DNA from 3 places in the Roseobacter sp. EG26 genome. Region 1 is predicted to be linked to each of the others. Evidence: riboswitches for the same ligand, from Rfam matches in the RefSeq annotation. Region 1 holds a riboswitch; each other region holds the start of a gene.
What was found. A riboswitch is a leader RNA that binds a small molecule or an ion and turns the genes downstream of it on or off. The one in region 1 is predicted to bind cobalamin.
Positions count from the first base shown of each region.

Region 2: linked by a shared signal. The riboswitch ahead of ACOTTU_RS14740 (DUF1636 domain-containing protein) and the one ahead of ACOTTU_RS17670 (DUF1636 family protein) in region 1 are both predicted to bind cobalamin.
Region 3: linked by a shared signal. The riboswitch ahead of ACOTTU_RS14675 (energy-coupling factor ABC transporter permease) and the one ahead of ACOTTU_RS17670 (DUF1636 family protein) in region 1 are both predicted to bind cobalamin.

Region 1 is NZ_JBNBLH010000008.1:84,126-87,396, forward strand. Features, by position in the region: gene ACOTTU_RS17665 (nucleotidyltransferase family protein) at 71-1,078, shown strand; cobalamin riboswitch at 1,108-1,324, shown strand; gene ACOTTU_RS17670 (DUF1636 family protein) at 1,429-1,830, shown strand; partial or broken gene ACOTTU_RS17675 (trans-3-hydroxy-L-proline dehydratase) at 1,928-2,953, opposite strand; gene ACOTTU_RS17680 (putative bifunctional diguanylate cyclase/phosphodiesterase) at 3,201-3,271, opposite strand, start outside.
Region 2 is NZ_JBNBLH010000006.1:108,900-112,170, forward strand. Features, by position in the region: gene cobN (cobaltochelatase subunit CobN) at 1-200, opposite strand, end outside; gene cobW (cobalamin biosynthesis protein CobW) at 207-1,265, opposite strand; gene ACOTTU_RS14740 (DUF1636 domain-containing protein) at 1,258-1,647, opposite strand; cobalamin riboswitch at 1,743-1,949, opposite strand; gene ACOTTU_RS14745 (YciI family protein) at 2,115-2,489, shown strand; gene ACOTTU_RS14750 (RNA polymerase sigma factor) at 2,491-3,271, shown strand, end outside.
Region 3 is NZ_JBNBLH010000006.1:95,838-99,108, reverse strand. Features, by position in the region: gene ACOTTU_RS14685 (cobyrinate a,c-diamide synthase) at 1-927, shown strand, start outside; gene cobA (uroporphyrinogen-III C-methyltransferase) at 924-1,643, shown strand; cobalamin riboswitch at 1,679-1,859, shown strand; gene ACOTTU_RS14675 (energy-coupling factor ABC transporter permease) at 1,917-2,594, shown strand; gene cobF (precorrin-6A synthase (deacetylating)) at 2,660-3,271, shown strand, end outside.

The DNA of each region.
Region 1 (3,271 bases):
GAAAAATATTGTTGCTGTATAGCTGGAAATGCGACATTATACATCAAAATATATTTTTGCTGGATAACAAATGAAGTTCCACTCTCAGATCGGGATGTCGGCCTACCATGACCTTTTACGGCTCCTGCGCGATGATCTGGTCTCAAACCTTAAGGGAACGGCTGTTGCCGTGACCGTCAAAGGGCGTGTTTTTTGGTACGATAAATATCGGGTCGGCAATACTATGGCCCAGAAATACCTCGGTCCGGATAGCTCGGAATTGCGTGGGCGGCTTGAGCAGGCCAAAGACCTGAAGGCAGGGGAGGCAGAACGGAAGCGCGAACAAACACGTTTGGTCAGAGTGTTGAGAGCTGAAGGGTACGCCTCTGCCGACCAACGCACGGGCAGCTTGCTCAGTGCTTTCGCACGTACCGGGGTATTTCGGCTCGGCGGGACGTTGGTGGGAACGGTGGCTTTCAGACATTACGAAGGCGAACTCGGGGTTCGATTGGGATTTGATCAACTGGCGCAGACCGGTGACATAGACATTGGCAGTTTTGAGCGACTATCCTTTGCAGTTGGTGATGCGGTGGAAACGCCGCTGGCAGAAGTTTTCAGTGATCTGAAGTTCCAGCCGATGCCATCCATAGATCACACGCGCACATGGCGCTGGTCCCAAGGTGGCGGTGAAACCCTGGTGGAATTTCTGATGCCAGCGCAACGCGACGAGGGTGTGCGGGACCTGCCGGCTCTCGGGGTCAGCGCAATTGCCTTGCGACACCTCGACTACCTCCTGGAAGACCCAATACCAGCAGCGTCACTCTATCGATCCGGTGTGTTGATACAGATCCCGCGGCCTGAAAAATATGCGATCCACAAATTGATTGTGGCAGATCGCAGGGCTGGGGGGCCTGACGCTCAAAAATCGATAAAAGATCGCGCACAAGCGGAATTTCTGATCCGCGCACTTGCAGAATTGCGACCTGATGAGCTCAAGGAAGCCTATGAAACGGCACTCGCACGTGGGCCAAAATGGACCAGTCGGATAGAGGCTAGTCTGGCAAAACTACCGAAAACGACAAGAGAGTACCTGAGCTGATTTCACGCCTTGACGCCTTGCCGTTTGTCCCCGACAAAAGACCTGATGGTTCCCGGAGGAGCGAAACGATTCCGGGATGAAAAGGGAATACGGTGAAGCGCCAGAACGTGCTGATTCCGTGACTGCCCCCGCAACTGTAAGCGGCGAGTGACCCCGATGATCACCACTGAATGCCATGGCATTCGGGAAGGATCGGGCAAGCCCAGACCCGTAAGTCAGGAGACCTGCCATCGTCAACGCAACTTCAACCCGGGCGGGGTGTCCGGACAGGAGGATATGGTGGTTCTACGGTTCAACCCGTTGAGATATGCATACCCCGGTCGGTTCCTCGCGATATCGCGGAGGGCGACATGGGAACATCAAGACACCGGATTACAATCTGTACATCCTGCCCACATAAGGGTCGCAGCTGCGCCCCTGGCTATGAGCTGATTGCACGGTTGCGTGCTGCTATTGATGTAGCGGGTGACACGATCACGGACGATTTTGAAATCTCGGGCGTTGCCTTTGTCGCGGGCTGCGGGCGTCCCTGTACGCTTGCCTATCATGGAACGCGAACAGCCGCCTATCTCTTTGGCGATGTTGACGCCGAGGCTGATATTGGAACTCTCGTGACCCTTGCTCGGCAGAATACGCATATAGAAGGCGAGTGGCTTTCCCAAGCCGAGGGGGTAGACAAACTGCGGCGACCTCGGCCCAGAACTCCCGCGGCGATCATAGCACTGGAGGAGAGTGACGTGCGGATCTCTTGATTTGCTGCGACCTTGGCTGCACCGTTTCTTGCCCTCGGGTGGCGGCGCGCTGGCGCCAATTTATAAAGGATGGTCCAAACAGGGTGCGATGTCTTGGTCAGGCGGGCCAGGTATCACTTAGCCGATACCCGCCGGGCCATGGATCGGTGGGATCCAGCATCAATTGATGTGTGCCGGTAATCCAGGCTGTTCCCGCGATTTTTGGGATGATTGCGGGTCGGTTTCCGACCGTCGTTTGGGCCACGATCTCGCCTATGAATTCTGACCCGATGATGGATTTGGAATGAAGTTTCTCGCCCACGGTCATGTTCCCTTTGGCATACAGCAAGGCCATTCGGGCGCAAGTTCCAGTGCCACAGGGGGATCGATCCAGCTTTCCGGGCTTGATTGACACCGCATTGGCGCCTGTCGATTTTCCAGATTTGGTTTCAACTGGCCAGGTGAATTGACAAAACGAAATATGATCCCAATCCGGAATCTCCGGGTGTGTGAAGCCTATCTGGTTGTTTGCAGCATCGGTAAGCTCGGCGCCGAGTTTGGCGAGATGACGTGCATTCCCGGGTTCCAGTTCCATACCAATCTGGCGCGCATCAACAAGCACGAAACTGTCGCCGCCAAACGCTGTATCAACCTTGATCTGACCCAGGCCGGGGACAGTCAAACTCACATCAATCTGGTCCGCAAATGATGCGACGTTCGTGATGGAAACTTTTGTAACCTTGCCGTTCTGGCAAGTCGCTTCGACGCGTATCTCGCCACCCGGCGCTTCGAGCGTTATATAGGTCAGTGGTTCCTGCATCGGCAGAATGCCGGTTTCTAGCAACACGGTTGCGACGCACATGGCGTTTGACCCCGACATCGGCGGCGTGTCCTCTGGTTCCATGATGATCCATGCAGCATCGGCCGTTTTTGATTTGGGAGGCACCAGCAAATTGACGTGCCTGAAGACACCGCCACGAGGCTCATTGAGCACGAAATTACGAAGTGTCTGATCTTACGCAATCCAGCTTCGCTGGTCCCAAAGTGTATCCCCGGGCGGCGGGTCGCATCCGCCGACAATAACATCCCCCACCTCGCCCGCCGCATGAGCGCTGACGATGTGGATGAGTTTCGTGGATCGCATGGCGTGCCCCGGATTTTTTGGCTGCTATGCGTATTTGATAGATTTTACTTTGGCGCAGGTCAAAACCTGTCGGGCGGATAGTGGGTGCGAAAACGGCTTTCACCTTGACGCTGGCACACGGGGAAAAACTTGATAGTCGGCGGGGACGGGGCAGTCCAAAGGCTGCCCTCTGTTTCCGTGGCCAATAGCGTCGCTGGAAATTCGTTGGAGCAATGGGTCTGTGAGTGGTTTGGGTTTCGCTGTTCGACTAACTGGCGGCTTTCGGCTCGGCTTCTGCCGGGACAGACAAGGCATGCGTCAACGCGCGTTCTGGCAAAT
Region 2 (3,271 bases), on a different contig from region 1:
TGTTTGAGCGCTACCAGATTGGCCAACCGCAGGCTGGGCAAGCGCCCCTCCGGCCCGCCGCCGCGCCGCCAGCCTTCCGCAAAAGCGCCAAGGTCACTGTCGGAGAACGACAACACCACCAGATCGGCAGGGCTCTGGCCCAGATCCGTCGGCGTCTCGGTCTCCTCCAACCCGTGGCTTTCGCGGAAAACGACGTGCATGGCAGGTTACTCGGCGGCCTCGACGGCCCGCGCGCCCAGAACGGTGCGGATCGTGTCGGCGTTGATGTCGTCATGTTCAGCGATCACGACCAGACGGCCCTGACGCGCCTCGCCGGGCTGCCACGGACGGTCGTATTGATGACGCACACGCGCGCCCACGGCCTGCACCAGCAGACGCATGGGTTTGCCGCTGACCGCCGCGTAGCCCTTGACGCGCAGGATGTTGTGATCATTGGCCAGCGCTTCGACCGCGCGCACAAGATCGGCGGGATCTGCCTGTTCGGGGATCTCGACCACGATGCTTTCGAAATCATCATGTTCGTGATCGTCATGCCCGTCGTGATGGCTGGGGCGCGCGTCCATGTCATCCTCTGCCGCGGCCTCCAGCCCGAGGATCACGCGCGGGTCCACGACGCCCTCGGCCACTTCGACCACGGGCAGCGGGCGGGGGGTTTCGGCGGCGATGATCGCTTTGGCCTTTGCCACGCCGTCGGGTCCGGCCAGATCGGGCTTGGTGAGCAGGATGATGTCGGCGCAGGAAATCTGATCCTCGAAAACCTCCGACAGGGGCGTTTCGTGATCAATGCTTTCGTCCGCGGCGCGCTGGGCGTCCACGGCGGCCACATCCGGGGCAAACCGTCCTGCCGCCACGGCCTCGGCATCGGCCAGAGCGATCACGCCATCGACGGTGATTTTCGAGCGGATATCGGGCCAGTCGAAAGCCTTGAGCAGCGGTTTCGGCAGCGCCAGCCCGGAGGTTTCAATCAGGATGTGATCGGGGCGCGGATCGAGCGCCATCAAAGCCTCGATGGTGGGAATGAAATCGTCTGCCACGGTGCAACAGATGCAGCCATTGGCCAGTTCCATGATGTTTTCCGCCGGACAATCGGGGATCGCGCAGCTTTTCAGGATGTCGCCATCCACACCCACATCGCCGAATTCATTGACCACAATGGCCAGACGTTTGCCGCCGGGGTTCTGCATCAACTGACGCACAAGGGTGGTTTTGCCGGAGCCGAGAAACCCGGTGATCACGGTGACGGGAAGTTTGGCAAGATCAGTCATGTTCGTTCTCCAGTGGGGGGACGCGGGCAACGCAGTTGCGTTTGAAATGGTCGGGACGCTCGCGCCATGGGATCAACCCATCCTGCGTGGCGTTGTAGCGTGCGGCACCGTCCAGCAGCAGGTCCGGATGCGACACTTCGTCGATATTTCCGTAGATATAGGTCCATCGCTGACCGCCGCGCAGGGCAATCGTGCAGCCATGATCACAGTTTTGCAGGCATTCAACTGGTCTCAGGCGCACGCCATCGGGCAGGGCGCGCTCGGCCAGACTGTCATAGAGGCGTTGCCCGGGGCGGCGGTCGTCCTCGGGGATGTCCTGCCCGCGCCTGCATTTTATGCAGACCAGCAGTTCGGTGCGCGCATCGGGTGCATCCGTGCTCATGACCTTCGGTTCCATTCCTCATGGCGCGCGGGTCTGATGGCGAGAGGGGCCTGAAGCGTTCAGGTCTGATCTCGACACCGGAACACCCCGTCCGGTTTCTTCACGTCTCATTGGCAGGTCTCCCGGCTCACGGATTTCGGCGCAAGGCCTGTGGTGTGCACCCCTTCCCGGAGCCGGGCTCCAGTGGTTTATGGCACATCTTTTCCGTTCACGGTCGCGGGGGCGGCTGCGCTTCACCGAAAGCTTCGACTGCGCATTCCCTTTTCACTTGTCAGACAAGCACCAACAGTAAGGCAGTTGCGTCGGAACCGTGTCCAATGTCAAGTGGCACGCCCTTTCAAGGTGCGAAATTAGGAGCGCTCCCGGATTTGCAAAAATTGGAAGCTTAGAAAACGCGGGATGTCTGTCGGATTTGCATTTTCCCGCGCGTCCTCGCACCATTGGAAATCAACAGGGGAGGCGATCTCATGATGTATGCAATTGCAATCTACGGTGAAGCGGGGGTGTTTGAGACACTGAGCGAGGACAAAAAGAAAGAGGTGCTCGCAGGGCACGCGGCATTGCAGGAGGCCTTGGCCGAGCGCGGTGAGTTCCTGTCGATCAAACTGATGCCGACATCCACGGCCGTCACGTTGGAGCCTCCGGCAGCCACGGGACAGGCCCCGCTGATTGTCGATGGCCCTTTCGCGGAGACCAAAGAGGGATTTCTGGGCTTTTACGCGGCGGAATTTGCAGACCTGAAAGAGGCGCTCCGCTTTGCAGAGATGATCTCTTCTCCGATCGCCCGGCTGGAAATACGCCCGATTGCCTGGGCCGGAGGCGTGATCTCCACGGAAGGATGAGATGTCCGAGTGGCTTGAAGCGACATTCACGAACAACAGACCGCGCGCGCTTGCGGCATTGACGCGCTACTTTCGCGACATTGATGTCGCCGAAGAAGCCTTCTCCGAGGCCTGTTTGAAAGCGTTGACAGAATGGAGGGACAAGGGCGCCCCACGGGATCCTCTGGCATGGTTGCTCACCGCTGCGCGGAACGCAGGGCTGGACCGGGTTCGAAAACGACAAAGGCGGCAAACCCTGCTGAAAACCAATTTCGCGGTGCCAGAAATGCCCCAAGAAAATCTGCCCGACCCGGATGAAGTGCGCGATGACGTCCTGCGCCTGCTTTTCATCTGTTGCCACCCGGCCTTGCCGCGACAGGATCAGATTGCCCTGGCCCTGCGGATCGTGGGCGGGTTGAGCGTGGCAGAGATTGCACGGGCGTTTCTGATTGGCCCGAAGGCGATGGAACAACGGCTGACGCGGGCCAAAAAGAAGATTGCAACAAACCCGGTTCCCTTTGAAACGCCCAGTCTTCACGAGCGCAGCAAACGTTTGGCGGAAGTTTCCCTGATGGTCTATCTGATGTTCAACGAAGGTTGGTCTACCTCCAATAGTGTCACGCAAATGAAACTGACCTTGTGTGAAGAAGCTATTCGCCTGGCACGGTTGCTGGCGGATTTGTTCAGCGGCATGGGCGAGCAAATGGCGCTGCTGTCGCTGCTGCTTTTTCAACACGCGCGCCGCGATGCGCGACAAGACAGCAGCGGCAGACTTGTGGCACTGGAAGATCAGGATCGGAGCC
Region 3 (3,271 bases), on a different contig from region 1:
GCTGCTGCGACGGCGCTCGGGTTTCAGGCCTATAACCCGGATGTTCCCTTTGCCGGTGTGATCCTGAACCGTTGTGCCTCGCCGCGTCATGAACGGCTGGCGCGTCGTGGGATGGAACAGGCGGACATCACCGTTCTGGGCGTTCTGCCCCGGCGCGGCGATCTGACCTTGCCGGAACGCCACCTCGGTCTGATACAGGCGGTCGAGCATCCCGATCTTGACGCGGCCATTGCCGGTTACGCGGATTTTCTGAGAGAGCATGTGGATATTGCCGCAATCCGGGCTGCCGCCAGAGGGCAGATACCCGTCCACGCGCGCACACAGCTCCCGAAGCCACCGGCACAGCGGATTGCGCTGGCTCGGGACGCTGCCTTTTCCTTCACCTATCCGCATTTGCTCGAAGGTTGGCGCGCCCATGGCGCTGAAATCCTGCCGTTTTCGCCGCTTTCCGATGAAGCTCCCGACGCAGAGGCGGATCTTGTCTGGTTGCCGGGTGGATACCCGGAACTGCATGGTGGCACCCTGGCTGCGGCGGAAACCTTCAAATCCGGCCTTGCGAAACACGCTAAAACCCGACCCGTTCACGGCGAGTGCGGCGGCTATATGGCTCTGGGCGAAGCGCTGATCGACAAGGCGGGCACGCGCCACCAAATGGCCGGATTGCTGGGTCTGGTCACCAGCTACGAAAAACGTAAATTCCACCTTGGATACCGGCGCGCGGTTCTCGAAGCACCCTTGCCCGGCCACGCGCCGAGTGCGGCCCTGCGCGGTCATGAATTCCACTATTCCACCATCCTCCAACAACCTGATGCGCCCCTCGCGCGTGTGGCCGATGCGGATGGTAATGCCGTTCCCGAAACGGGCTCGCATCGCGGCCATGTCACGGGCACGTTTTTCCACCTGATCACGGCTGAGGAAGCCCAATGACCGGTTTTGTGAGTTTCGTCGGCTCCGGCCCCGGGGATCCGGAGTTGCTGACCCTCAAGGCCGTAGACCGGTTGAAACGCGCGGATGCGGTGCTTTTTGATGATCTGTCCTCCGGTCCGATCCTCAGCCACGCCCGCTCCGGCGCTGATCTGGTCGGGGTCGGCAAACGCGCGGGCAGACCCTCACCAAAACAGCATCACGTCAGCCGTCTGCTGGTGGAATATGCGCAGATGGATCAACGGGTTGTGCGCCTGAAATCCGGCGACAGCGGTCTATTTGGCCGTCTCGAAGAAGAGCTGATCGCGCTGCGCGATGCAGGTATTCCTTACGAGATCATCCCCGGTATCCCGTCTGCCTGCGCCGCTGCGGCCGCCGCGGGCATACCGCTGACGCGTCGTCTGACCGCGCGCCGTGTGCAATTTGTGACCGGCCACGATGTGAGCGGGCAACTCCCCCCCGATCTTGATCTGCACGCGCTGGCGGACCCTTCTGCCTCCACGGTGGTTTTCATGGGCCAGCGCACTTTTCCCAAATTGCTCGAAGCGCTCACCGAAAAGGGACTGCCCGCCGATACACCCGCGATTCTTGCCGAGAGCGTCAGCGGACCCGATCAGACGATCATACGCACCACAGTTTCCGAATTGGCCCAAAATCTGGCGCAGGAAATCAGCGATAAACCCGCCCTGATCCTCTATGGGCCGTTTGCCGAGAGTTGAAAGTCGTTTTTTTGCTTGTTCGAGCGCGAGCATCGGGGATAGGACTAAAGGACGGTGCTACATTCTGTGGCTGAAAAGGGAATTGGGTGAAAGGCCCGGACTGCCCCCGCAACTGTAAGCGGCAAGCGCAACGGATGACCCACTGGCCAAAGGCTGGGAAGGACCCGCGCGCAGTGACCCGCAAGTCAGGAGACCTGCCGTTCCGAAAGATAATCCCCCCGTGTTCGCACGGACCAAGCGCTGCCGGAGGGGCAGCAGAGAAAGGACGCAAACATGCATATCGAACCGGGTGTCGTAGACGGGGCCAAAATGGCTTTTGCCTATGCAACAGCAGCGGGTGCCGCCGGATATACGGCCAAACTGGCGCTGAGTGATCTTGCCAAGAGCAACATCGGCTCGTTCGCGGCGCGCACCGCCATGGCCACCATCGGCACATTTATCTTCTTTGAAGTTCTGCCGCATTTCCCGGTTGGCGTCTCCGAAGTGCACTTCATCCTGGGAACAACGCTCTTTTTGCTGATGGGTGCCGCGCCTGCCGCCCTGGGCCTTGCCTTGGGCCTGTTGATCCAGGGCACGTTCTTCGCGCCCAGCGATATGCCAATGTTCTTCGTCAATGTGACCACCCTGCTTGTCCCGCTCTTTGCCATGCACGCAGTGGCCAGCCGGTTCATCCCCGAAGACAAAGCCTATGTCGATCTGGCCTATTCGGACGTTCTGAAGCTGTCCGGCCTTTATCAGGGTGGCGTTGTGGCATGGGTCGCCTTCTGGGCGTTCTACGGTCAGGGCATCGGTGCCGAAACATTCCAGTCCGTGTTGACCTTCGGTCTCGCTTACATGCTTGTCGTGCTGATTGAACCCATCGCTGACCTGGCGGTTCTGGCAGGCGCAAAAACCCTGCGTTTCAAATCCATATCCGGTCTGTTCACGCAGCGCCTCTACACCGCAGCCTGATCGTCACGCAAATCACGGTCCCGGATCCCCAGGCGGGGTCCGGGATTTTCTTTGGGAAATTCAGAGTGATCGACACCCTTTGGCTCATCGGTATTGGCACTGGTTCCCCGGCCCACGTCACCGGGGAAGGCATGGCCGCTATTCGCGATGCGTCGGTCATCCTGATGCCGCACAAGGGACAAGGGAAAGACGATCTGGCCGAGTTGCGTCACCGGATTATCAAAGCCAGTGGCTCAGAGGCCGAGATTGTGCCGTTTGACTATCCGCTTCGGGATGAAAACCTGCCTTATCTGGAACGGGTTGAAAGTTGGCATGATGAAATTGCGAAGAGATGGCACGCAGCCTCAGACAAAAACACACCACCGGGGCCCGTCGCATTGCTGGTCTGGGGCGATCCGTCGCTCTATGACAGCACGTTACGCATCGCCCAGAGACTAGTCCCGAAACCAGAAATCCGCGTTTTCCCCGGCGTTACATCTATTCAGGCCCTCACCGCAGCGCATGCGATACCCCTGAATGATATCAATGGACCCATCCACATCACAACGGGCAGGCGCCTGCGCGACGAAGGCTGGCCCGAAGGTGTCGAGCGGGTCGTTGTCATGCTGGATGGTGAAGCAGGATTCCAGCAGTTCCAATCAGAAGACATGATGATCTGGTGGGGCGCTTATCTAGGC